2 regions of the Halobacillus amylolyticus genome follow, and region 1 is predicted to be linked to the other one. Evidence: a T-box and tRNA genes for the amino acid it is inferred to sense, from the RefSeq annotation. Region 1 holds a T-box; the other holds one or more tRNA genes.
What was found. A T-box is a leader RNA that pairs with one kind of tRNA and senses whether it is charged. The one in region 1 lies ahead of leuS (leucine--tRNA ligase), so its partner is inferred to be a tRNA-Leu.
Positions count from the first base shown of each region.

Region 2: it encodes a tRNA-Leu, which carries the amino acid that the T-box ahead of leuS (leucine--tRNA ligase) is inferred to sense. The anticodon was not compared.

Region 1 is NZ_CP095075.1:4,029,580-4,041,698, forward strand. Features, by position in the region: gene MUO15_RS20275 (gamma carbonic anhydrase) at 1-114, opposite strand, end outside; gene MUO15_RS20280 (alpha/beta hydrolase) at 185-955, shown strand; gene MUO15_RS20285 (tetraprenyl-beta-curcumene synthase family protein) at 1,005-2,045, shown strand; gene MUO15_RS20290 (tRNA 5-(aminomethyl)-2-thiouridylate-methyltransferase MnmM) at 2,056-2,628, opposite strand; gene MUO15_RS20295 (WD40 repeat domain-containing protein) at 2,747-3,616, shown strand; gene MUO15_RS21775 (hypothetical protein) at 3,659-3,793, opposite strand; T-box leader at 3,919-4,134, shown strand; gene leuS (leucine--tRNA ligase) at 4,365-6,779, shown strand; gene MUO15_RS20305 (rhodanese-like domain-containing protein) at 6,917-7,228, shown strand; gene MUO15_RS20310 (rhodanese-like domain-containing protein) at 7,249-7,584, shown strand; rRNA gene MUO15_RS20315 (16S ribosomal RNA) at 8,007-9,573, shown strand; rRNA gene MUO15_RS20320 (23S ribosomal RNA) at 9,807-12,119, shown strand, end outside.
Region 2 is NZ_CP095075.1:2,608,087-2,620,205, reverse strand. Features, by position in the region: gene cysK (cysteine synthase A) at 1-371, shown strand, start outside; gene folP (dihydropteroate synthase) at 498-1,331, shown strand; gene folB (dihydroneopterin aldolase) at 1,324-1,692, shown strand; gene folK (2-amino-4-hydroxy-6-hydroxymethyldihydropteridine diphosphokinase) at 1,685-2,182, shown strand; gene lysS (lysine--tRNA ligase) at 2,412-3,899, shown strand; rRNA gene MUO15_RS13540 (16S ribosomal RNA) at 4,425-5,991, shown strand; rRNA gene MUO15_RS13535 (23S ribosomal RNA) at 6,226-9,144, shown strand; rRNA gene rrf (5S ribosomal RNA) at 9,392-9,505, shown strand; tRNA gene MUO15_RS13525 (tRNA-Val) at 9,521-9,596, shown strand; tRNA gene MUO15_RS13520 (tRNA-Thr) at 9,602-9,677, shown strand; tRNA gene MUO15_RS13515 (tRNA-Lys) at 9,780-9,855, shown strand; tRNA gene MUO15_RS13510 (tRNA-Leu) at 9,862-9,943, shown strand; tRNA gene MUO15_RS13505 (tRNA-Gly) at 9,950-10,024, shown strand; tRNA gene MUO15_RS13500 (tRNA-Leu) at 10,066-10,154, shown strand; tRNA gene MUO15_RS13495 (tRNA-Arg) at 10,166-10,242, shown strand; tRNA gene MUO15_RS13490 (tRNA-Pro) at 10,251-10,327, shown strand; tRNA gene MUO15_RS13485 (tRNA-Ala) at 10,348-10,423, shown strand; rRNA gene MUO15_RS13480 (16S ribosomal RNA) at 10,539-12,105, shown strand.

The sequences.
Region 1 (12,119 bases):
AAACCAAACACTTGAATAGGGGCCGATCGTTACATCCCCTGTAATGACGGCGTCCTCAGCTATGTATACGGTAGAGTCAATTTGTGGCAGTCTTCCATTATATTCGCAAATCATGTTATCCCCCCTATAATATGAATATAACCAGTATAGCAAAGTGTAATTCTTTTGTGGGGGGGTTTCCTTAATGAGCTCTACACCAGCTTCCATAATTATCGTTCATGGAGCATTCGAACACATTGGTAGATATAATCATTTGATTAAGCAATTTGAAGCGGACGGATACCGCGTACTTGGTCAAAATCTGCCAGGACAGGGTGATTCAGAGGGCGTGAAAGGACATATTCGCTCCTTTGATCAGTATATAGAAACGATTGAGAAATGGCTGCAGCAAATTGATGAGGGGCCCGTTTTCCTCTTGGGACATAGCATGGGAGGCCTAGCAGTTATTCGCACGATGCAAGAATTGAAACCAAAAGTAAATGGAGTAATTTTGTCCTCGCCTGCAATGGGAATTTTAAATGGTGCTTCAAAACCAATGGAAGCCGCTTCGAAAATCTTAAATTATTTGTGGCCTTCATTAAAGGTCGACACTCAATTCAATCCGGAATACGTAACAAAAAGTGAAGCGGTTAGAATACGTGATCAACATGACCAGCTTATCTTAAAGAAAGTATCGGTTCGTTGGTATAGGGAGTTCCAAAGAGGGATCAGACAAGCTTTTTCCAAGGTTGATCAGTTTCCTGATGTTCCAATATTAGTTATGCAGGCTGGAGAAGATCTTATGATAGATGCATGGAAGACCAAGGAATGGTTTCATAAAATCGACCTTCATGAGAAAACCTATAAAGAATGGCCAGGGCTTTATCATGAGCTATTTAATGAGCCCGAATGGAAACAGGTCTATGCTTTTGCTACACAATTTATGCAACAACAGCTATCGAAACCTATGCGATAAGGAGGGCTTGCTCTTGGCTGGTAAAGTTCCCACAAACGCCTTACACTTAATGGTCCGGGTCTACAAGGATATTTTCCCTAGGGTACACGTTGAACTTAATCAATGGATTAATAAGGCGAAGGCAATTCCGAATTCAGAATTGAAAAACCAAGCTCTTGCAAGCATTGAATCTAAGACCTTTCATTGTGAAGGCGGCAGCATTTATGGGTTATTAGCTGGAGAGAGGTGGAAAGAGTCGATTCGCTTTATTGTCGCTTATCAAACGATCAGCGATTATTTAGATAATTTATGCGACCGAAGTACATCTATGGATCCCAGTGATTTCAGAATGCTCCATCAAGCCATGATTGATGCATTGACTCCTGAAAATAATATAAAAGATTATTATTATTATCGGGAGGACAAAGATGATGGCGGTTATTTGGTGGAACTTGTTCAAACCTGTCAGTCGGTTTTACGTGAAGCAGAGGACTATGCCGGTGTCTATCAATACACTCATAAACTTGGTGGTCTTTACAGTGACCTTCAAGTACATAAGCATGTTATTGAAGAAGAACGGATACCGAGGTTGAAAAGTTGGTTCAAAGACTACCAAAGACATTGGCCGAACCTAGAGTGGTTTGAATTTTCCGCCTGTTCAGGTTCTACATTAGGAATTTTTTGCTTGGTTGCTTACACTTTGAGCGGGCAGATGACGGATCAATTAGCTCAGCAAATAGGGAAAAGTTACTTTCCATTTATGCAAGGTCTGCATATCTTGCTTGACTACTACATTGATCAACAGGAAGATGAGAAGGAAGGAGACTTAAATTTCTGTTCCTACTATAATCATGGGAATCAGATGAAGCAACGGTTTGTATTTTTTGTTAAACAGACGAACCAAGAAGTTCAAAAGCTTCCCGATGCCACCTTCCATCAGATGATTCACGAGGGCCTTGTAGGGATGTATCTCGCTGATAGAAAAGTGAGCAACATTCAACATGCCAAGGACTTTGTGAAGGAATTACTAAAGGTGAGTGGAAAGAAGGCAACATTCTTTTATTTAAATACAAAAATGTACCATAAATTAAAGCCTGATAAACCATTGTAGGTTATCAGGCTTATTTCTTTTCGATAGCTATGATGAAAGGCGGTTGGTTTCTTTGATTGATAAAGCCGTACTGTAAAACATTGTGTTGACGCTGATCCAAGTTGCTTACATACTCAAGCAAGGCTGCTTTTTCTTCTTCTCCACCTGGATGGCCATAGTATACAACGAGTACGATGAGGCCGCCTTTTTGTAAGTAATGAAGAATGGTTTGAACAGATTTAAGTGTTTGATCAGCTTCTGTAATCACTGATTTATCGCTTCCCGGCAAATAGCCAAGGTTAAAAATAGCTGCCTTGAGACGCGTAAGGTGCTGATCGGGGATGTGTTGTTCTATGAATGAGTGGCTGTCTAAAACAAGTGTGGTTTGCTTATCTGCTTTGTTATCCTTAAGGCGTTGCTGCGTATTTTGTATAGCTGTCTCTTGGATATCAAATCCATACACATGGCCGGTCTTCCCAACAAGCCGGCTTAACAATAATGTATCATGACCATTTCCGCATGTACCATCTACAGCGATATCGCCATGTGTTAGTGCGTGATTCATCAGTTCGTGTGCGTACTGTAAAACGCGTTTTAAATTCATTTTTTACGCCTTCTTTCCTTTATCCGTTTCTCCCGTTAGCAAAAATTATTGTAGCATGAATAAAGGCGATATGAAATTATGTAGATAGAGATGGTTTGTATCAAAGGAGGAAAAAGTGATGGAAATTACGGAGCTAAAGAAGCACTCATCACATGTGAATAAGGTAAAGTTTGATCCTGTGGGAAACTATATTCTTTCTGCTGGATTCAACGGGGAGCTGTTTCTTTGGGAATGTGAGACGGCGGAATGTATCCAAGTTTATGAGGGACATAAGCAAACAGTAAATAGTGTCATTTGGAATGGCTCAGGAAGGGAAATTCTTTCAGCTTCAGGAGATGGGACAATCCTTAAACATGAGATCTCCTCTTCAGAGCCTGCAAATAAATGGACAGACTTGAAGTCAGGGATCAGTCATATGCACCTTACGTTCGATGAGAAGTATTTATTAACGAGTAATAAGTCCAATATGCTTCGTATACGTGAATGGCCAGAAGGGGAGTTAGTCGGCAAGTTTAAAGGTGACCGGCAACATCGTAGTGTAATCGCCACTGCCTTGACAGCTCCACATGCAGTAATTGGCGGTGTAGGACCTACCATTCTACGCTGTGCTGTGCCTTCAGGTGAAGTATTAGAGCAAGTGAAGGGGCATGATAAGGCAACGATGGCCTTCAAGTTCTTTGACCAGGATAAACATGGGGTATCGATAGGGTACGATGGCACATTAATGATATGGGATATGGAGGCACATCAGGTTTTAGAGAAATATTCTATTGGGGATGAAGGATATTATGGACTTGCCATCGACCAGTCTGGACTAGAAGCAGCTATTGTCATGCCGTACAAGCTCAAACGAATCAAGTTAAAGAATTTGTCTGTTGACACAACGGATCTGCCGGCTAAAGGCAATTATAGTGTCGATTATTCATCAGTCCACAATCAACTAGCTATCGGATCAGCAGATAAAACGATCCGGCTTTTTCGCTATTAAATAAATTAAGCCCAACTCCTATGTAGAAGATGGGCTTATTCTTTATTTTTTAGGCGCTGTATTTGTAGCTGATTTTCTCTTTTTTTGAATCGTGTCAAACGCTTTTTTAGCATAACGTTTTGTCTGTTCCGGGTTCTTTTTTGCATAATCGGAAGCTTTTTTAATTAAATTTTTCACAATAAATCCCCTCCATTAGGAAGTATCGTTCTTACTTCATTCTACCCTTATTAAAGGTGATTGTAAACATGAACATCCATGTGCTTGACAAAGCCCTAACCTTTCATTAATATACGAATATATATACTAAAACGTAGAAAAGGACTAGTAATAAAGCTTCAAGCATAAGAGAGACAGCGGATGGTGCAAGCTGCCCTTGACCTTTATGAACTCCCCTTGGATGTTGAAGAAGCGAACTTAACAGTAGTTTCTTCCGGTCACATTACCGTTATCGATGTCAAGTGAACGTGATGAACGTTAATTTGGGTGGTACCGCGGGAGAAAAGTCTCCCGTCCCTTGCTCTAGGGACGGGAGACTTTTTTGTATAGATTAAATGTTCAAAAGGTAATCGAAGGAGAAGGCGAGCTCACAGTGTCGTACAGCAATGTTTGACATTAGCACGTCATCGACAATTTGAGAACCAGAAACCTTCCTCAAACATCACACGTTCTATAAACACAAGGCTACGAAGAGATTCGTCGCTTATAATTTGGCGACAACCATTAGTAAAGTAATTGAGGAGGAAACATTATGGCCTTTGATCATAAGACGATTGAAAAGAAATGGCAGAAATATTGGTTGGAGCATAAAACCTTCAAAACTAGCAGTGATTCGAATAAGGAGAAATTTTATGCGTTAGATATGTTTCCTTATCCATCAGGAGCGGGGTTACACGTTGGTCATCCCGAGGGGTATACAGCGACAGATATTGTTTCACGAATGAAACGCATGCAAGGATATGAAGTCTTGCATCCAATTGGCTGGGATGCTTTCGGGCTTCCTGCTGAACAATATGCCCTTGACACAGGAAATGACCCTGAAGAATTCACAAAACATAACATCAACACTTTCCGCAGGCAAATACAGGAATTGGGCTTCTCATATGATTGGGATCGAGAAATTAATACGACCGATCCAAACTACTACAAATGGACACAGTGGATTTTTCTGAAGCTTTACGAAAAAGGTCTTGCTTATATTGATGAAGTAGCCGTGAATTGGTGTCCTGCATTAGGTACAGTACTTGCTAATGAAGAAGTGATTGATGGCAAGAGTGAGCGGGGAGGACACCCTGTTGAGCGCAGACCCATGAAGCAGTGGATGCTTAAGATTACAGCTTATGCTGATCGTCTGCTTGAAGATTTAGAAGAACTGGATTGGCCAGAGAGTATAAAAGACATGCAACGAAATTGGATTGGAAAATCTGAAGGTGCCGAAGTGAGTTTTGAGATAGCAGGTCAAGATATGTCCTTTGAGGTATTTACAACTAGACCCGACACGCTCTTTGGCGCAACATACGCTGTACTTGCACCTGAGCATCCACTCGTTCAAAAAATCGTAACCAGCGAACAAAAGGACGATGTTAAAGAGTATATCGAACAAGCGCAAAGAAAGAGCGACCTAGAGCGGACTGACTTAGCTAAAAATAAATCAGGTGTGTTTACGGGAGCTTATGCAATTAACCCAATTGATGGCAACAAACTTCCAATATGGGTGGCTGATTATGTACTCATGAGTTACGGAAGCGGTGCAATCATGGCTGTTCCTGCTCATGATGAACGTGACTATGAGTTTGCTACTAAATATGATCTACCTATCATTGAGGTCGTTGAAGGTGGCGAGATTGACCAAGAAGCTTATACAGGTGACGGGAAGCACGTGAACTCAGACTTTTTAAACGGTCTTGGGAAGGAAGAAGCAATTAAGAAGTCGATCCACTGGCTAGAGAGCAACAACAATGGAGCAAGAAAAACAACATATCGTCTTCGTGACTGGTTATTTAGCCGTCAGCGCTATTGGGGGGAACCGATTCCTATTATTCACTGGGAAGATGGCACGATTTCGGCGGTCCCTGAGGATCAATTACCAGTAACACTTCCAAAAACCACGGAAATTAAACCCTCCGGAACTGGGGAATCACCATTAGCCAATATTAGTGACTGGGTTAATGTAGTTGATCCGGATTCAGGTAAGAAGGGACGGCGAGAGACAAACACAATGCCTCAGTGGGCAGGCAGCTGCTGGTACTACCTGCGTTACATTGATGCAGGGAATGACGAAATTTTTGCTGATTTTGATAAGCTTAAGAAGTGGCTTCCTGTTGATGTTTATATTGGGGGAGCAGAGCACGCTGTTCTACACTTGCTTTACGCCCGTTTTTGGCACAAAGTGCTTTATGATGTCGGCGTAGTTCCAACAAAAGAGCCTTTTCAAAAATTATTTAACCAGGGAATGATCCTTGGTGAAGGTAATGAAAAAATGAGTAAATCCAAGGGGAATGTAGTTAATCCAGACGATATCGTGAATAGCCATGGCGCTGATACTCTAAGATTGTATGAAATGTTTATGGGGCCACTTGATGCTTCTGTCGCGTGGTCAACGAACGGTCTTGATGGAGCAAGGCGTTTCTTGGACCGTGTTTGGAGACTTTTTGTTGTCGAAGGGCAATTATCCTCAGCTGTTAAAGAAAGCAGTGAAGACCAAACTTTAGAGAAAACTTACCATGAAACGATACAAAAGGTGAGTGAAAACTTCCAGGAGCTACGCTTTAATACAGGGATTTCCCAAATGATGGTCTTCATTAATGAAGGATACAAAGCAAACGAGCTTCCAAAAGACTTTGTTGAAGGCTTTGTTAAACTTCTTTCCCCTGTTGCACCTCACCTTGCTGAGGAACTATGGGAGAAACTCGGTCACGAAGAAACGATCAGCTACCAAGAATGGCCATCCTTTGATGAGTCGAAACTCGTGGAGGATGAAGTTGAAGTTGTGATCCAAGTAATGGGGAAAGTACGTGCTAAAATGATGATGAGTGTAGAGGCTTCTAAAGAAGATATGGAAAAAGCCGCATTAGAAAATGACAATGTTCAAGAATGGCTGGAAGGGAAGACGGTGAGAAAAGTGGTCGCTGTCCCCACTAAACTTGTAAATATCGTCGCTAATTAAAGACTACTCTAAAGAAGGCTGTCTGTCTTAAAAGCAGCCTTCTTTGTTTATGGTTAATGATGTGAACGTAAATTCTTGACTTAAAGATGAGGTTTAATACAATATGGATGATAGAAAAGTTACGAGGAGGAGATAAGATGACTAACATTCTTGAAATAAGCGCAGATGAGCTGCAAAAATCTTTAGATAATAATACTGATGTTACTATTATAGATGTGCGGGAAGATGAAGAAGTCGCACAGGGAGTCATTCCAACAGCTAAGCATATTCCATTAGGTAATATTCCAGAAGCAGTCGGCAATTTGGATCCCGATAAAGAATATGTCATGGTATGCCGTTCCGGAAGAAGGAGTATGAACGCATCCGAATATTTAAAAGGAAACGGCTTCGAGCATGTGAAAAACCTAGAAGGCGGTATGCTTGCCTGGAACGGTGAGCTCGTATTTTAAGGTGAAAGAGGTAGAAACACATGGAGTTCATCTTATTTTCAACCGTTGCAATTATTTTGATTATCGTTATGAAGGATATGTGGGAGAAAAAAATGCTGACTCGATTAGGGCATGACCCTGTTTCTATTGGAGAATATTGTGTGATAGATATCCGCGATTATATCTCTGCTTCTCGTTCCCCATACCCAGGAGCTGAGAACATTCCACTTAGCTATTTGCCACGCGAACTTAAGCATCACTTTGATTGCACTAAAAACATTTTGCTTATCACAGACGATAAGCGTGGGGCAAAGATCGCTGCTAAAATGATCCGCAAGAAAAGAAATAAATTGGTTTATTATATAAAGTCAGCCTGACTCTAAGTACCACACCTTTTGGACAGGTGTGGTTTTTTTGTGAAAATCATTGACATTTGGATTATGATCACGTAATGTTGAGAACGTTGCTTTTTTAGAAAACAAGAAACGGCAAATTGAACGAACAATCGAAAAATCTACCGAACTATTGACATTCGTTTAGTTCTCATGGTAGAATTTGATTACTGTCGCAGAGTTAGTGTGATAGTTTCTCTTTATCAACAACACTATCATGAAAAAAGTTATTGACTTAACTTACTCATCATGATATATTTATTGAGTCGCTGTTTTGGAGCGACAAACAATATTTTGATCTTTGAAAACTGAACGAACCAACCAGTACGTCAACATATTCTTTCTATTATATAGAGAGAATTCAAACAAGCACATTTGGTGTGCAAATGAGCAAGTCATTCTCAACTTTTATGGAGAGTTTGATCCTGGCTCAGGACGAACGCTGGCGGCGTGCCTAATACATGCAAGTCGAGCGCAGGAAGCAAGCAGATCCCCTTCGGGGGTGACGCTTGTGGAATGAGCGGCGGACGGGTGAGTAACACGTGGGCAACCTGCCTGTAAGATCGGAATAACTCCGGGAAACCGGGGCTAATGCCGGGTAATCCTTTCTCTCGCATGAGGGGAAGGTAAAAGATGGCTTCTCGCTATCACTTACAGATGGGCCCGCGGCGCATTAGCTAGTTGGTGAGGTAACGGCTCACCAAGGCAACGATGCGTAGCCGACCTGAGAGGGTGATCGGCCACACTGGGACTGAGACACGGCCCAGACTCCTACGGGAGGCAGCAGTAGGGAATCTTCCGCAATGGACGAAAGTCTGACGGAGCAACGCCGCGTGAACGATGAAGGTCTTCGGATCGTAAAGTTCTGTTGTTAGGGAAGAACAAGTACCGTTCGAACAGGGCGGTACCTTGACGGTACCTAACGAGGAAGCCCCGGCTAACTACGTGCCAGCAGCCGCGGTAATACGTAGGGGGCAAGCGTTGTCCGGAATTATTGGGCGTAAAGCGCGCGCAGGCGGTTCCTTAAGTCTGATGTGAAAGCCCACGGCTCAACCGTGGAGGGTCATTGGAAACTGGGGAACTTGAGGACAGAAGAGGAGAGTGGAATTCCACGTGTAGCGGTGAAATGCGTAGATATGTGGAGGAACACCAGTGGCGAAGGCGACTCTCTGGTCTGTCTCTGACGCTGAGGTGCGAAAGCGTGGGTAGCAAACAGGATTAGATACCCTGGTAGTCCACGCCGTAAACGATGAGTGCTAGGTGTTAGGGGGCTTCCACCCCTTAGTGCTGAAGTTAACGCATTAAGCACTCCGCCTGGGGAGTACGGCCGCAAGGCTGAAACTCAAAGGAATTGACGGGGGCCCGCACAAGCGGTGGAGCATGTGGTTTAATTCGAAGCAACGCGAAGAACCTTACCAGGTCTTGACATCCTTGGACCGCCCTAGAGATAGGGTCTTCCCTTCGGGGACCAAGTGACAGGTGGTGCATGGTTGTCGTCAGCTCGTGTCGTGAGATGTTGGGTTAAGTCCCGCAACGAGCGCAACCCCTAATCTTAGTTGCCAGCATTAAGTTGGGCACTCTAAGGTGACTGCCGGTGACAAACCGGAGGAAGGCGGGGATGACGTCAAATCATCATGCCCCTTATGACCTGGGCTACACACGTGCTACAATGGATGGTACAAAGGGCAGCGAAGCCGCGAGGTGTAGCAAATCCCATAAAACCATTCTCAGTTCGGATTGCAGGCTGCAACTCGCCTGCATGAAGCCGGAATCGCTAGTAATCGCGGATCAGCATGCCGCGGTGAATACGTTCCCGGGCCTTGTACACACCGCCCGTCACACCACGAGAGTTGGCAACACCCGAAGTCGGTGAGGTAACCTTTTTGGAGCCAGCCGCCGAAGGTGGGGCCAATGATTGGGGTGAAGTCGTAACAAGGTAGCCGTATCGGAAGGTGCGGCTGGATCACCTCCTTTCTAAGGAACTATGCAAGGCAACCCTTTCTCTTACGAGAACACCGGGAAGCTGCCGCATACGGAAGACGTACATGGTTGGTTGTTCAGTTTTGAGAGATCAAACGATCTTTCAATGTGAACCTTGAAAACTGGATAAGATTAATCAGAACGTGGCGATCTTCTTTTGATAGAGGACGACACGGGATGACAAGACATCAAACATCAATTTTTTAACGTCTTTTCACGACGATAATAGTTAAGTGAATAAGGGCGCACGGTGGATGCCTTGGTACTAGGAGCCGATGAAGGACGGGACTAACACCGATATGCTTTGGGAAGCCGTAAGTAGGCTATGCACCGAAGATTTCCGAATGGGGAACCCCCTGCTCGTAATGGAGCAGGATCCTTTACTGAATACATAGGTAAGGGAAGGCAGACCCGGGGAACTGAAACATCTCATTACCCGGAGGAAGAGAAAGCAAACGCGATTTCCTAAGTAGCGGCGAGCGAAACGGAATCAGCCCAAACCAGAAAGCTTGCTTTCTGGGGTTGTAGGACACTCCTTTGGAGTTACAAAAAAAGAGGATAGATGAATCGATCTGGAACGATCAGCCGGAGCAGGTAAGAGCCCTGTAGTCGACATCCTCTTTTCTCCGGAGTGGATCCTGAGTACGGCGGAACACGAGGAATTCCGTCGGAATCCGGGAGGACCATCTCCCAAGGCTAAATACTCCCTAGTAACCGATAGTGAACCAGTACCGTGAGGGAAAGGTGAAAAGCACCCCGGAAGGGGAGTGAAAGAGATCCTGAAACCGTGTGCCTACAAGTAGTCGGAGCCCATTGATGGGTGACGGCGTGCCTTTTGTAGAATGAACCGGCGAGTTACGACCGTCTGCAAGGTTAAGCTAAAGCAGCGGAGCCGCAGCGAAAGCGAGTCTGAATAGGGCGAAGCAGTAGGCGGTCGTAGACCCGAAACCGTGTGATCTACCCATGTCCAGGGTGAAGGTCAGGTAACACTGACTGGAGGCCCGAACCCACGCAAGTTGAAAATTGCGGGGATGAGGTGTGGGTAGGGGTGAAATGCCAATCGAACACGGAGATAGCTGGTTCTCTCCGAAATAGCTTTAGGGCTAGCCTCAGAATAGAAAGTCTTGGAGGTAGAGCACTGATTGGACGAGGGGCCCCTACCGGGTTACCGAATTCAGTCAAACTCCGAATGCCAACGACTTTGTTCTGGGAGTCAGACCATGGGTGATAAGGTTCATGGTCGAAAGGGAAACAGCCCAGACCGCCAGCTAAGGTCCCAAAGTGTGTGTTAAGTGGAAAAGGATGTGGAGTTGCTTAGACAACCAGGATGTTGGCTTAGAAGCAGCCATCATTGAAAGAGTGCGTAATAGCTCACTGGTCGAGTGACTCTGCGCCGAAAATATACCGGGGCTAAACACACCACCGAAGCTGCGGATTGATCCGAACGGATCAGTGGTAGGAGAGCGTTCTAAGGGCTGCGAAGTCAGACCGTAAGGACTGGTGGAGCGCTTAGAAGTGAGAATGCCGGTATGAGTAGCGAAAAAAGAGTGAGAATCTCTTTCACCGAAAGCCCAAGGTTTCCTGAGGAAGGCTCGTCCTCTCAGGGTTAGTCGGGACCTAAGCCGAGGCCGAAAGGCGTAGGCGATGGCCAACAGGTTGATATTCCTGTACCGCCTCCTTTCCGTTTGAACGACGGGGGGACGCAGGAGGATAAGGAGAGCGCACCACTGGATGTGTGCGTCCAAGCAGTAAGACGGTCGAGACAGGCAAATCCGCTCGGCAACGTCAAGCTGTGATGGGGAGGGAATTTAAGTACCGAAGCTCCTGATTTCACACTGCCAAGAAAATCCTCTAGTGAGGAAAGAGGCGCCCGTACCGCAAACCAACACAGGTAGGCGAGGAGAGAATCCTAAGGTGAGCGGGAGAACTCTCGTTAAGGAACTCGGCAAAATGACCCCGTAACTTCGGGAGAAGGGGTGCTCCTCTGCCGAGGAGCCGCAGTGAAAAGGCCCAAGCGACTGTTTACCAAAAACACAGGTCTCTGCGAAGCCGTAAGGCGAAGTATAGGGGCTGACACCTGCCCGGTGCTGGAAGGTTAAGGGGATGCGTTAGCGCTCTGCGCGAAGCGTTGAACCGAAGCCCCAGTAAACGGCGGCCGTAACTATAACGGTCCTAAGGTAGCGAAATTCCTTGTCGGGTAAGTTCCGACCCGCACGAAAGGTGCAACGACTTGGGCACTGTCTCAACGAGAGACCCGGTGAAATTATACTATGCGTGAAGATGCGCATTACCCGCGACAGGACGGAAAGACCCCGTGGAGCTTTACTGTAGCCTGATATTGAATGTTGGTACAGCTTGTACAGGATAGGTGGGAGCCTGAGAACCCGGAGCGCTAGCTTCGGTGGAGGCGCTGGTGGGATACCACCCTGGCTGTACGGACATTCTAACCCAGGACCGTGATCCGGTTCGGAGACAGTGTCAGGTGGGCAGTTTGACTGGGGCGGTCGCCTCCTAAAGAGTAACGGAGGCGCCCAAAGGTT
Region 2 (12,119 bases), 1.4 Mb from region 1:
GAAAAGTCTTGAAGAACCATTATTCTGATATTAAGATTTATGCGATTGAGCCCGAAGATTCTGCAATTTTGTCTGGAGGACAGCCGGGCCCTCATAAACTCCAAGGACTTGGAGCAGGATTTATTCCGGAAATATTGGATACGGATATTTATGATGAGGTATATAAAGTATCAAAGGAAGATTCCTATGCAGCAGTACGTGAAGCTGCTAGAAAAGATGGTATTCTTGGTGGTGTTTCCTCAGGTTCGGCCATCCACGTTGCAAAACAGGTGGCTAAGAAGTTAGGGAAAGGTAAAAAGGTAGTGGCTGTACTTCCAAGTAATGGAGAACGATACCTATCTACACCGCTTTATCAGTTCGATGAAGAATAGAGTAAGCGGAAGGGAACTGAGCTCACTTTTAGAGCTCAGTTTTTTATTGAGGAAATAACCCCCGTGATAGATGTCGCAAAATGTTGTAAAATAGATATAAATATCTTTTGAAAGAGGGAACGGGAAATGCAAGCTACTCTTAAGACAAAAGTAAAACAGTACGATTATTCAAAGCAAACGCTCGTGATGGGCATCCTTAATGTAACGCCGGATTCTTTTTCTGACGGTGGGAAGTTCAACGGAGTAGATCGTGCGGTTGAACGAGCCTTGAAAATGGAAAGTCAAGGAGCCCATATTATAGATGTTGGGGGAGAATCAACGAGGCCGGGACATGCTCCTGTTAATGAAGAAGACGAAATATCTCGCGTCGTACCTGTTATTGAAGCATTACGTGATAGAATATCTGTTCCAGTATCCATCGATACATATAAAGCAGAGGTCGCAAAACAAGCTCTTGAAGCAGGAGCCTCGATTATAAACGATGTATGGGGAGCCAAACGTGAACCGAGAATCGCTCAAGTCGCTGCAGATTATGATGTGCCGATTATCCTCATGCATAATCGAACAAATAAAAAATATCGTTCACTTATTGATAATATGAAAGTGGACCTTAGGGAAAGCGTTGATATAGCGAAGCAGGTTGGTGTGAAGGATCAGCACATTATATTGGATCCAGGTGTTGGTTTTGCTAAAACACCTGAAGATAATTTAGTTGTGATGAGAAACTTGCATCAGTTTGTTGAGCTAGATTACCCAATCTTATTAGGTACTTCCAGGAAGTCCTTTATTGGTCTTACACTTGACTTACCGGAGGATCAGCGAATGGAAGGGACAGGCGCAACCGTTTGCTATGGAGTCGCCCAAGGTATGCATATTGTTCGTGTCCATGATGTTGAGCCAATTGTTCGTATGACGAAAATGATGGACGCCATGATTGGAAAGGGGCAAACTAATGGATAAAATCTATTTGAACAGCATGGAATTCTGGGGCTATCACGGACTTTTTCCAGAGGAAAACAAACTCGGTCAACGCTTTTACGTCGACCTTGAACTTGAGTTGGATTTGAAGCCGGCTGCACAGACAGACGATATGAATCAATCGATCAACTATGGTGAAATATATGAAGTGACTAAAAAGGTGGTTGAGGGAGAAGCAAGGAAGCTGGTGGAAACCGTTGCTGAACAACTTTCCAAGAAGCTTCTGGAGCATTTTGAGCTGTTGGATGCATGCCGCGTGAAGGTGACCAAGCCCGATCCACCTATTCCCGGGCACTACAAGTCTGTAGCCATTGACATTTACAGGGGCAGAGCGGATGATTAGAGCGTATATCGCCCTAGGATCAAATATAGCCCCAAGAGAGCAGTACTTAACTGAGACGATCACCATGCTTCGTGAGCATCATTCAATTAAAGTTTGTACAACCTCAAAAATTTATGAAACGGCTCCTGTCGGCTATGTCGACCAAAATCATTTTCTAAACATGGTACTTGAAATTGAAACAGAGTTGCAACCGCTGCCGTTGCTTGATTACTGTCAAAAAATTGAACAGAAGTTAGGTAGAAAGCGTGTTATTAAATGGGGGCCTCGTACAATAGACCTTGACATTTTATTGTATAATGAAGAAAATATGAAAGCAGAGCGACTGACGATTCCGCATCCTTACATGCACGAGCGTGCATTTGTTATCGTGCCACTAGCTGAAGTGAATCCGAGGGCATATCTTCCATCAGTAAAACAGACGGCTGAGGAAGTACTTCAGCTGTTGCCAGAAGATGAAGTGAAAAGTATACAGCCGCTACGCCAGGTTTAATTACAAGAAAGTGTTGTCTATAGATTAAGGTACAAATTATATTGAAGGAGAATGCATATGTTTCAGATCGGAGGAAAGTACCAAGGTGTCCTAACCACCTGGTCATTGACACGATACAAGGTCTTTTCTATACTAAATCATAGTTGTAATACTGCCAGTGCCTTACTGGCAGTTTTTATTATTGAACCGGATTTACCATATAAATGACGATAGGAATGGAGTGATGACAATGACTGAAGAACTCAATGATCAAATGCGGGTGCGTCGAGAGAAACTGAGTACTTACAAAGATCAAGGACTGGACCCTTTCGGCAGTAAATTCGAGCGGACAGCCTTAGCTGATGATTTAATAGCGAAATATGATGAATTTTCTAAAGGCGAACTTGAGGAGCAGCAATTTCCTGCTACCATTGCCGGACGAATTATGACAAAGCGTGGAAAAGGTAAGGCGGGGTTTGCTCATATTCAAGACCTTAGTGGTCAAATTCAACTTTATATCCGTAAAGACAGTGTAGGTGACGAAGCTTACGATGTGTTTAAGACAGCTGATATAGGTGATATTGTCGGTATTTCGGGTGTGATGTTCAAGACAAATGTAGGGGAGCTCTCTCTTAAAGCGGACGAGTTTCAAGTTTTAACAAAATCTCTAAGGCCATTACCTGAAAAGTTCCATGGCTTAAAAGACGTTGAACAACGCTATCGTCAACGTTACTTAGACCTTATTACCAATCCTGAAAGCCGTGATACCTTTATTTTGCGCAGTAAAATCATTCAGTCCATGCGTAGATATCTAGATAATCTCGGATTTCTAGAGGTAGAAACACCGATGATGCACGGAATACCAGGCGGAGCATCAGCTCGCCCATTTGAAACGCACCATAACGCCCTCGACATGCAGCTATATATGAGAATTGCCATTGAACTTCACCTGAAAAGATTAATCGTAGGGGGCATGGAGAAGGTGTATGAGATCGGACGGGTCTTTCGTAATGAAGGGGTCTCCACTAGACATAACCCGGAATTCACCATGATTGAATTATATGAAGCCTATGCTGATTACCATGATATTATGGATTTAACAGAGAACCTGGTCGCTCATATTGCTAAAGAAGTTCTTGGATCAACAACTGTTATCTATGATGAGGAAGAGATTAATTTAGAGCCTGAATGGACTCGATTACACATGGTAGATGCTGTTAAAGAGTATACAGGTGTTGACTTCTGGAAGCAGATGAGTGATGAAGAAGCGAAGTCCCTTGCTAAAGAGCATGGGATAGAAATCCAGAGTACGATGACATTCGGCCATATTGTTAATGAGTTTTTTGAACAAAAAGTGGAAGAAAAACTTATTCAACCTACTTTCGTATATGGCCACCCAATTGAAATCTCTCCTCTTGCTAAGAAGAATCCGGAGGACGCACGTTTTACCGACCGTTTTGAACTATTCATTGTAGGACGTGAACATGCTAATGCTTTCTCTGAGCTTAACGACCCTATCGATCAGCGTGAGCGATTTGAGGCACAGCTTAAAGAGCGTGAAGAAGGAAATGATGAAGCGCACTTGATGGACGAGGACTTCTTGGAATCCTTAGAGTATGGTATGCCTCCAACAGGTGGACTAGGTATTGGGATCGATCGTCTCGTGATGCTGCTAACGAATTCTTCATCGATAAGGGATGTATTGTTGTTCCCACAAATGAGAAACCGCGAATCATAATCTTTGACTTCTAATGACTATTGAAATCGACATATACTACATTCAAAGAAGCGGATCACCTGCTAGGTATAGGTGATCCGCTTCTTTTTCACTATAAACAGTATTTTTCAGTGGTCTCTGCTGGTTGGTTCGTTGTTGAACAGGAACAACGTTCCAAAATTAGCCTAACATCGTGTGTCGCTGCTGACCAATGTGTTTACACTTTTGTTCTGTCGTCCAATCGTCAGAAAAAACTTTTATTTCACTGTGCCCTTGATTTACTTTTGAAACCATGGTAAATTATTAAACGTCGCATAAAGCGAACGCGACAGATTATCTTTGTCAGTGAAAATATCATGAGAAAAGTTATTGACTTAACTCGCTCCCCATGGTATATTAATTAGGTCGCTGTTTTGAAGCGGCGGACAAGCTTTTGATCTTTGAAAACTGAACGAACCAACCAGTACGTCAACATATTCTATCTATTATATAGAGAGAATTCAAACAAGCACATTCGGTGTGCAAATGAGCAAGTCATTCTCAACTTTTATGGAGAGTTTGATCCTGGCTCAGGACGAACGCTGGCGGCGTGCCTAATACATGCAAGTCGAGCGCAGGAAGCAAGCAGATCCCCTTCGGGGGTGACGCTTGTGGAATGAGCGGCGGACGGGTGAGTAACACGTGGGCAACCTGCCTGTAAGATCGGAATAACTCCGGGAAACCGGGGCTAATGCCGGGTAATCCTTTCTCTCGCATGAGGGGAAGGTAAAAGATGGCTTCTGGCTATCACTTACAGATGGGCCCGCGGCGCATTAGCTAGTTGGTGAGGTAACGGCTCACCAAGGCAACGATGCGTAGCCGACCTGAGAGGGTGATCGGCCACACTGGGACTGAGACACGGCCCAGACTCCTACGGGAGGCAGCAGTAGGGAATCTTCCGCAATGGACGAAAGTCTGACGGAGCAACGCCGCGTGAACGATGAAGGTCTTCGGATCGTAAAGTTCTGTTGTTAGGGAAGAACAAGTACCGTTCGAACAGGGCGGTACCTTGACGGTACCTAACGAGGAAGCCCCGGCTAACTACGTGCCAGCAGCCGCGGTAATACGTAGGGGGCAAGCGTTGTCCGGAATTATTGGGCGTAAAGCGCGCGCAGGCGGTTCCTTAAGTCTGATGTGAAAGCCCACGGCTCAACCGTGGAGGGTCATTGGAAACTGGGGAACTTGAGGACAGAAGAGGAGAGTGGAATTCCACGTGTAGCGGTGAAATGCGTAGATATGTGGAGGAACACCAGTGGCGAAGGCGACTCTCTGGTCTGTCTCTGACGCTGAGGTGCGAAAGCGTGGGTAGCAAACAGGATTAGATACCCTGGTAGTCCACGCCGTAAACGATGAGTGCTAGGTGTTAGGGGGCTTCCACCCCTTAGTGCTGAAGTTAACGCATTAAGCACTCCGCCTGGGGAGTACGGCCGCAAGGCTGAAACTCAAAGGAATTGACGGGGGCCCGCACAAGCGGTGGAGCATGTGGTTTAATTCGAAGCAACGCGAAGAACCTTACCAGGTCTTGACATCCTTGGACCGCCCTAGAGATAGGGTCTTCCCTTCGGGGACCAAGTGACAGGTGGTGCATGGTTGTCGTCAGCTCGTGTCGTGAGATGTTGGGTTAAGTCCCGCAACGAGCGCAACCCCTAATCTTAGTTGCCAGCATTAAGTTGGGCACTCTAAGGTGACTGCCGGTGACAAACCGGAGGAAGGCGGGGATGACGTCAAATCATCATGCCCCTTATGACCTGGGCTACACACGTGCTACAATGGATGGTACAAAGGGCAGCGAAGCCGCGAGGTGTAGCAAATCCCATAAAACCATTCTCAGTTCGGATTGCAGGCTGCAACTCGCCTGCATGAAGCCGGAATCGCTAGTAATCGCGGATCAGCATGCCGCGGTGAATACGTTCCCGGGCCTTGTACACACCGCCCGTCACACCACGAGAGTTGGCAACACCCGAAGTCGGTGAGGTAACCTTTTTGGAGCCAGCCGCCGAAGGTGGGGCCAATGATTGGGGTGAAGTCGTAACAAGGTAGCCGTATCGGAAGGTGCGGCTGGATCACCTCCTTTCTAAGGAACTATGCAAGGCAACCCCTTTCTCTTACGAGAACATCGGGAAGCTGCCGCATACGGAAGACGTACATGGTTGGTTGTTCAGTTTTGAGAGATCAAACGATCTTTCAATGTGAACCTTGAAAACTGGATAAGATTAATCAGAACGTGGCGATCTTCTTTTGATAGAGGACGACACGGGATGACAAGACATCAAACATCAATTTTTTAACGTCTTTTCACGACGATAATAGTTAAGTGAATAAGGGCGCACGGTGGATGCCTTGGTACTAGGAGCCGATGAAGGACGGGACTAACACCGATATGCTTTGGGAAGCCGTAAGTAGGCTATGCACCGAAGATTTCCGAATGGGGAAACCCCTGCTCGTAATGGAGCAGGATCCTTTACTGAATACATAGGTAAGGGAAGGCAGACCCGGGGAACTGAAACATCTCATTACCCGGAGGAAGAGAAAGCAAACGCGATTTCCCAAGTAGCGGCGAGCGAAACGGAATCAGCCCAAACCAGAAAGCTTGCTTTCTGGGGTTGTAGGACACTCCTTTGGAGTTACAAAAAAAGAGGATAGATGAATCGATCTGGAACGATCAGCCGGAGCAGGTAAGAGCCCTGTAGTCGACATCTTCTTTTCTCCGGAGTGGATCCTGAGTACGGCGGAACACGAGGAATTCCGTCGGAATCCGGGAGGACCATCTCCCAAGGCTAAATACTCCCTAGTAACCGATAGTGAACCAGTACCGTGAGGGAAAGGTGAAAAGCACCCCGGAAGGGGAGTGAAAAAGATCCTGAAACCGTGTGCCTACAAGTAGTCGGAGCCCATTGATGGGTGACGGCGTGCCTTTTGTAGAATGAACCGGCGAGTTACGACCGTCTGCAAGGTTAAGCTAAAGCAGCGGAGCCGCAGCGAAAGCGAGTCTGAATAGGGCGAAGCAGTAGGCGGTCGTAGACCCGAAACCGTGTGATCTACCCATGTCCAGGGTGAAGGTCAGGTAACACTGACTGGAGGCCCGAACCCACGCAAGTTGAAAATTGCGGGGATGAGGTGTGGGTAGGGGTGAAATGCCAATCGAACACGGAGATAGCTGGTTCTCTCCGAAATAGCTTTAGGGCTAGCCTCAGAATAGAAAGTCTTGGAGGTAGAGCACTGATTGGACGAGGGGCCCCTACCGGGTTACCGAATTCAGTCAAACTCCGAATGCCAACGACTTTGTTCTGGGAGTCAGACCATGGGTGATAAGGTTCATGGTCGAAAGGGAAACAGCCCAGACCGCCAGCTAAGGTCCCAAAGTGTGTGTTAAGTGGAAAAGGATGTGGAGTTGCTTAGACAACCAGGATGTTGGCTTAGAAGCAGCCATCATTGAAAGAGTGCGTAATAGCTCACTGGTCGAGTGACTCTGCGCCGAAAATATACCGGGGCTAAACACACCACCGAAGCTGCGGATTGATCCGAACGGATCAGTGGTAGGAGAGCGTTCTAAGGGCTGCGAAGTCAGACCGTAAGGACTGGTGGAGCGCTTAGAAGTGAGAATGCCGGTATGAGTAGCGAAAAAAGAGTGAGAATCTCTTTCACCGAAAGCCCAAGGTTTCCTGAGGAAGGCTCGTCCTCTCAGGGTTAGTCGGGACCTAAGCCGAGGCCGAAAGGCGTAGGCGATGGCCAACAGGTTGATATTCCTGTACCGCCTCCTTTCCGTTTGAACGACGGGGGGACGCAGGAGGATAAGGAGAGCGCACCACTGGATGTGTGCGTCCAAGCAGTAAGACGGTCGAGACAGGCAAATCCGCTCGGCAACGTCAAGCTGTGATGGGGAGGGAATTTAAGTACCGAAGCTCCTGATTTCACACTGCCAAGAAAATCCTCTAGTGAGGAAAGAGGCGCCCGTACCGCAAACCAACACAGGTAGGCGAGGAGAGAATCCTAAGGTGAGCGGGAGAACTCTCGTTAAGGAACTCGGCAAAATGACCCCGTAACTTCGGGAGAAGGGGTGCTCCTCTGCCGAGGAGCCGCAGTGAAAAGGCCCAAGCGACTGTTTACCAAAAACACAGGTCTCTGCGAAGCCGTAAGGCGAAGTATAGGGGCTGACACCTGCCCGGTGCTGGAAGGTTAAGGGGATGCGTTAGCGCTTTGCGCGAAGCGTTGAACCGAAGCCCCAGTAAACGGCGGCCGTAACTATAACGGTCCTAAGGTAGCGAAATTCCTTGTCGGGTAAGTTCCGACCCGCACGAAAGGTGCAACGACTTGGGCACTGTCTCAACGAGAGACCCGGTGAAATTATACTATGCGTGAAGATGCGCATTACCCGCGACAGGACGGAAAGACCCCGTGGAGCTTTACTGTAGCCTGATATTGAATGTTGGTACAGCTTGTACAGGATAGGTGGGAGCCTGAGAACCCGGAGCGCTAGCTTCGGTGGAGGCGCTGGTGGGATACCACCCTGGCTGTACGGACATTCTAACCCAGGACCGTGATCCGGTTCGGAGACAGTGTCAGGTGGGCAGTTTGACTGGGGCGGTCGCCTCCTAAAGAGTAACGGAGGCGCCCAAAGGTTCCCTCAGAATGGTTGGAAATCATTCGCAGAGTGTAAAGGCACAAGGGAGCTTGACTGCGAGACCTACAAGTCGAGCAGGGACGAAAGTCGGGCTTAGTGATCCGGCGGTACCGTATGGAAGGGCCGTCGCTCAACGGATAAAAGCTACCCCGGGGATAACAGGCTTATCTCCCCAAGAGTCCACATCGACGGGGAGGTTTGGCACCTCGATGTCGGCTCATCGCATCCTGGGGCTGTAGTCGGTCCCAAGGGTTGGGCTGTTCGCCCATTAAAGCGGTACGCGAGCTGGGTTCAGAACGTCGTGAGACAGTTCGGTCCCTATCCGTCGTGGGCGTTGGAAATCTGAAAGGAGCTGTCCTTAGTACGAGAGGACCGGGATGGACACACCGCTGGTGTACCAGTTGTTCCGCCAGGAGCATCGCTGGGTAGCTACGTGTGGACGGGATAAGTGCTGAAAGCATCTAAGCATGAAGCCCCCTTGAGATGAGATTTCCCCTTACGCCAAGTAAGTAAGATTCCTCAGAGACGATGAGGTCGATAGGTCCGAGGTCGAAGCGTGGTGACACGTGAAGCTGACGGATACTAATCAATCGATGGCTTAACTATATTAAAAAGCGGAGACGACCGTTTACGTCCGCTGGGCTAAGTGAGCTCACGTAAAGGCTGTGGTTTTTCAACCTTGAAGAGAGATCGCTTAGAACATGAGGACTTGGGAGTCGGAGCTAGATTGTCAAACGTTAAAACATGATGTTGGTCTTGGATGTCTTATCCAGTTTTGAGGGTTTTCAAAAAAACTCTTGAAATTTCCCTGAAAGGGCAATATAATATATCTTGTCCTTGAAAATTAATAAGGTTTGGTGGCGAGAGCGAAGAGGTCACACCTGTTCCCATGCCGAACACAGCAGTTAAGCTCTTCAGCGCCGATGGTAGTCGGGTCGATCCCCGTGAGAGTAGGACGCCGCCAAGCTTTATTACATAATCCGGAGGATTAGCTCAGCTGGGAGAGCACTTGCCTTACAAGCAAGGGGTCGCAGGTTCGAGCCCTGCATCCTCCACCATGATTGCCGGCCTAGCTCAACTGGTAGAGCAACTGATTTGTAATCAGTAGGTTGGGGGTTCAAGTCCTCTGGCCGGCACCATTGATCGCTTTTTAAAATGATATATGAACGAGCAGTTTCACTGCCTTAATTTGCAACAAGACGAGCATCATTTTTAAACGTATGAGATTCACTTTTTATTAAGAGCCATTAGCTCAGCTGGTAGAGCATCTGACTTTTAATCAGAGGGTCGGAGGTTCGAGCCCTCCATGGCTCACCATGATTTGCGGGTGTGGTGGAATTGGCAGACACGCTAGATTTAGGATCTAGTGCTTCACGGCGTGGGGGTTCAAGTCCCTCCACCCGCATTATATGCGGAAGTAGTTCAGTGGTAGAACACCACCTTGCCAAGGTGGGGGTCGCGGGTTCGAATCCCGTCTTCCGCTCCATAATACTTAATAAGATTTAAAAGACCTAACAAACTTGTCAAGCCGGGGTGGCGGAATTGGCAGACGCACAGGACTTAAAATCCTGCGGTAGGTTTCTACCGTGCCGGTTCGAGTCCGGCCCTCGGCACCATAATATTATTTGCGCCCGTAGCTCAATTGGATAGAGCGTCTGACTACGGATCAGAAGGTTAGGGGTTCGACTCCTCTCGGGCGCGCCATTATTTTACGGGAAGTAGCTCAGCTTGGTAGAGCACTTGGTTTGGGACCAAGGGGTCGCAGGTTCGAATCCTGTCTTCCCGACCATTCTCTAACCATTATAATTTGGGGCCTTAGCTCAGCTGGGAGAGCGCCTGCTTTGCACGCAGGAGGTCAGCGGTTCGATCCCGCTAGGCTCCACCATTTTGATCTTTGAAAACTGAACGAACCAACCAGTACGTCAACATATTCTTTCTATTATATAGAGAGAATTCAAACAAGCACATTCGGTGTGCAAATGAGCAAGTCATTCTCAACTTTTATGGAGAGTTTGATCCTGGCTCAGGACGAACGCTGGCGGCGTGCCTAATACATGCAAGTCGAGCGCAGGAAGCAAGCAGATCCCCTTCGGGGGTGACGCTTGTGGAATGAGCGGCGGACGGGTGAGTAACACGTGGGCAACCTGCCTGTAAGATCGGAATAACTCCGGGAAACCGGGGCTAATGCCGGGTAATCCTTTCTCTCGCATGAGGGGAAGGTAAAAGATGGCTTCTGGCTATCACTTACAGATGGGCCCGCGGCGCATTAGCTAGTTGGTGAGGTAACGGCTCACCAAGGCAACGATGCGTAGCCGACCTGAGAGGGTGATCGGCCACACTGGGACTGAGACACGGCCCAGACTCCTACGGGAGGCAGCAGTAGGGAATCTTCCGCAATGGACGAAAGTCTGACGGAGCAACGCCGCGTGAACGATGAAGGTCTTCGGATCGTAAAGTTCTGTTGTTAGGGAAGAACAAGTACCGTTCGAACAGGGCGGTACCTTGACGGTACCTAACGAGGAAGCCCCGGCTAACTACGTGCCAGCAGCCGCGGTAATACGTAGGGGGCAAGCGTTGTCCGGAATTATTGGGCGTAAAGCGCGCGCAGGCGGTTCCTTAAGTCTGATGTGAAAGCCCACGGCTCAACCGTGGAGGGTCATTGGAAACTGGGGAACTTGAGGACAGAAGAGGAGAGTGGAATTCCACGTGTAGCGGTGAAATGCGTAGATATGTGGAGGAACACCAGTGGCGAAGGCGACTCTCTGGTCTGTCTCTGACGCTGAGGTGCGAAAGCGTGGGTAGCAAACAGGATTAGATACCCTGGTAGTCCACGCCGTAAACGATGAGTGCTAGGTGTTAGGGGGCTTCCACCCCTTAGTGCTGAAGTTAACGCATTAAGCACTCCGCCTGGGGAGTACGGCCGCAAGGCTGAAACTCAAAGGAATTGACGGGGGCCCGCACAAGCGGTGGAGCATGTGGTTTAATTCGAAGCAACGCGAAGAACCTTACCAGGTCTTGACATCCTTGGACCGCCCTAGAGATAGGGTCTTCCCTTCGGGGACCAAGTGACAGGTGGTGCATGGTTGTCGTCAGCTCGTGTCGTGAGATGTTGGGTTAAGTCCCGCAACGAGCGCAACCCCTAATCTTAGTTGCCAGCATTAAGTTGGGCACTCTAAGGTGACTGCCGGTGACAAACCGGAGGAAGGCGGGGATGACGTCAAATCATCATGCCCCTTATGACCTGGGCTACACACGTGCTACAATGGATGGTACAAAGGGCAGCGAAGCCGCGAGGTGTAGCAAATCCCATAAAACCATTCTCAGTTCGGATTGCAGGCTGCAACTCGCCTGCATGAAGCCGGAATCGCTAGTAATCGCGGATCAGCATGCCGCGGTGAATACGTTCCCGGGCCTTGTACACACCGCCCGTCACACCACGAGAGTTGGCAACACCCGAAGTCGGTGAGGTAACCTTTTTGGAGCCAGCCGCCGAAGGTGGGGCCAATGATTGGGGTGAAGTCGTAACAAGGTAGCCGTATCGGAAGGTGCGGCTGGATCACCTCCTTTCTAAGGAACTATGC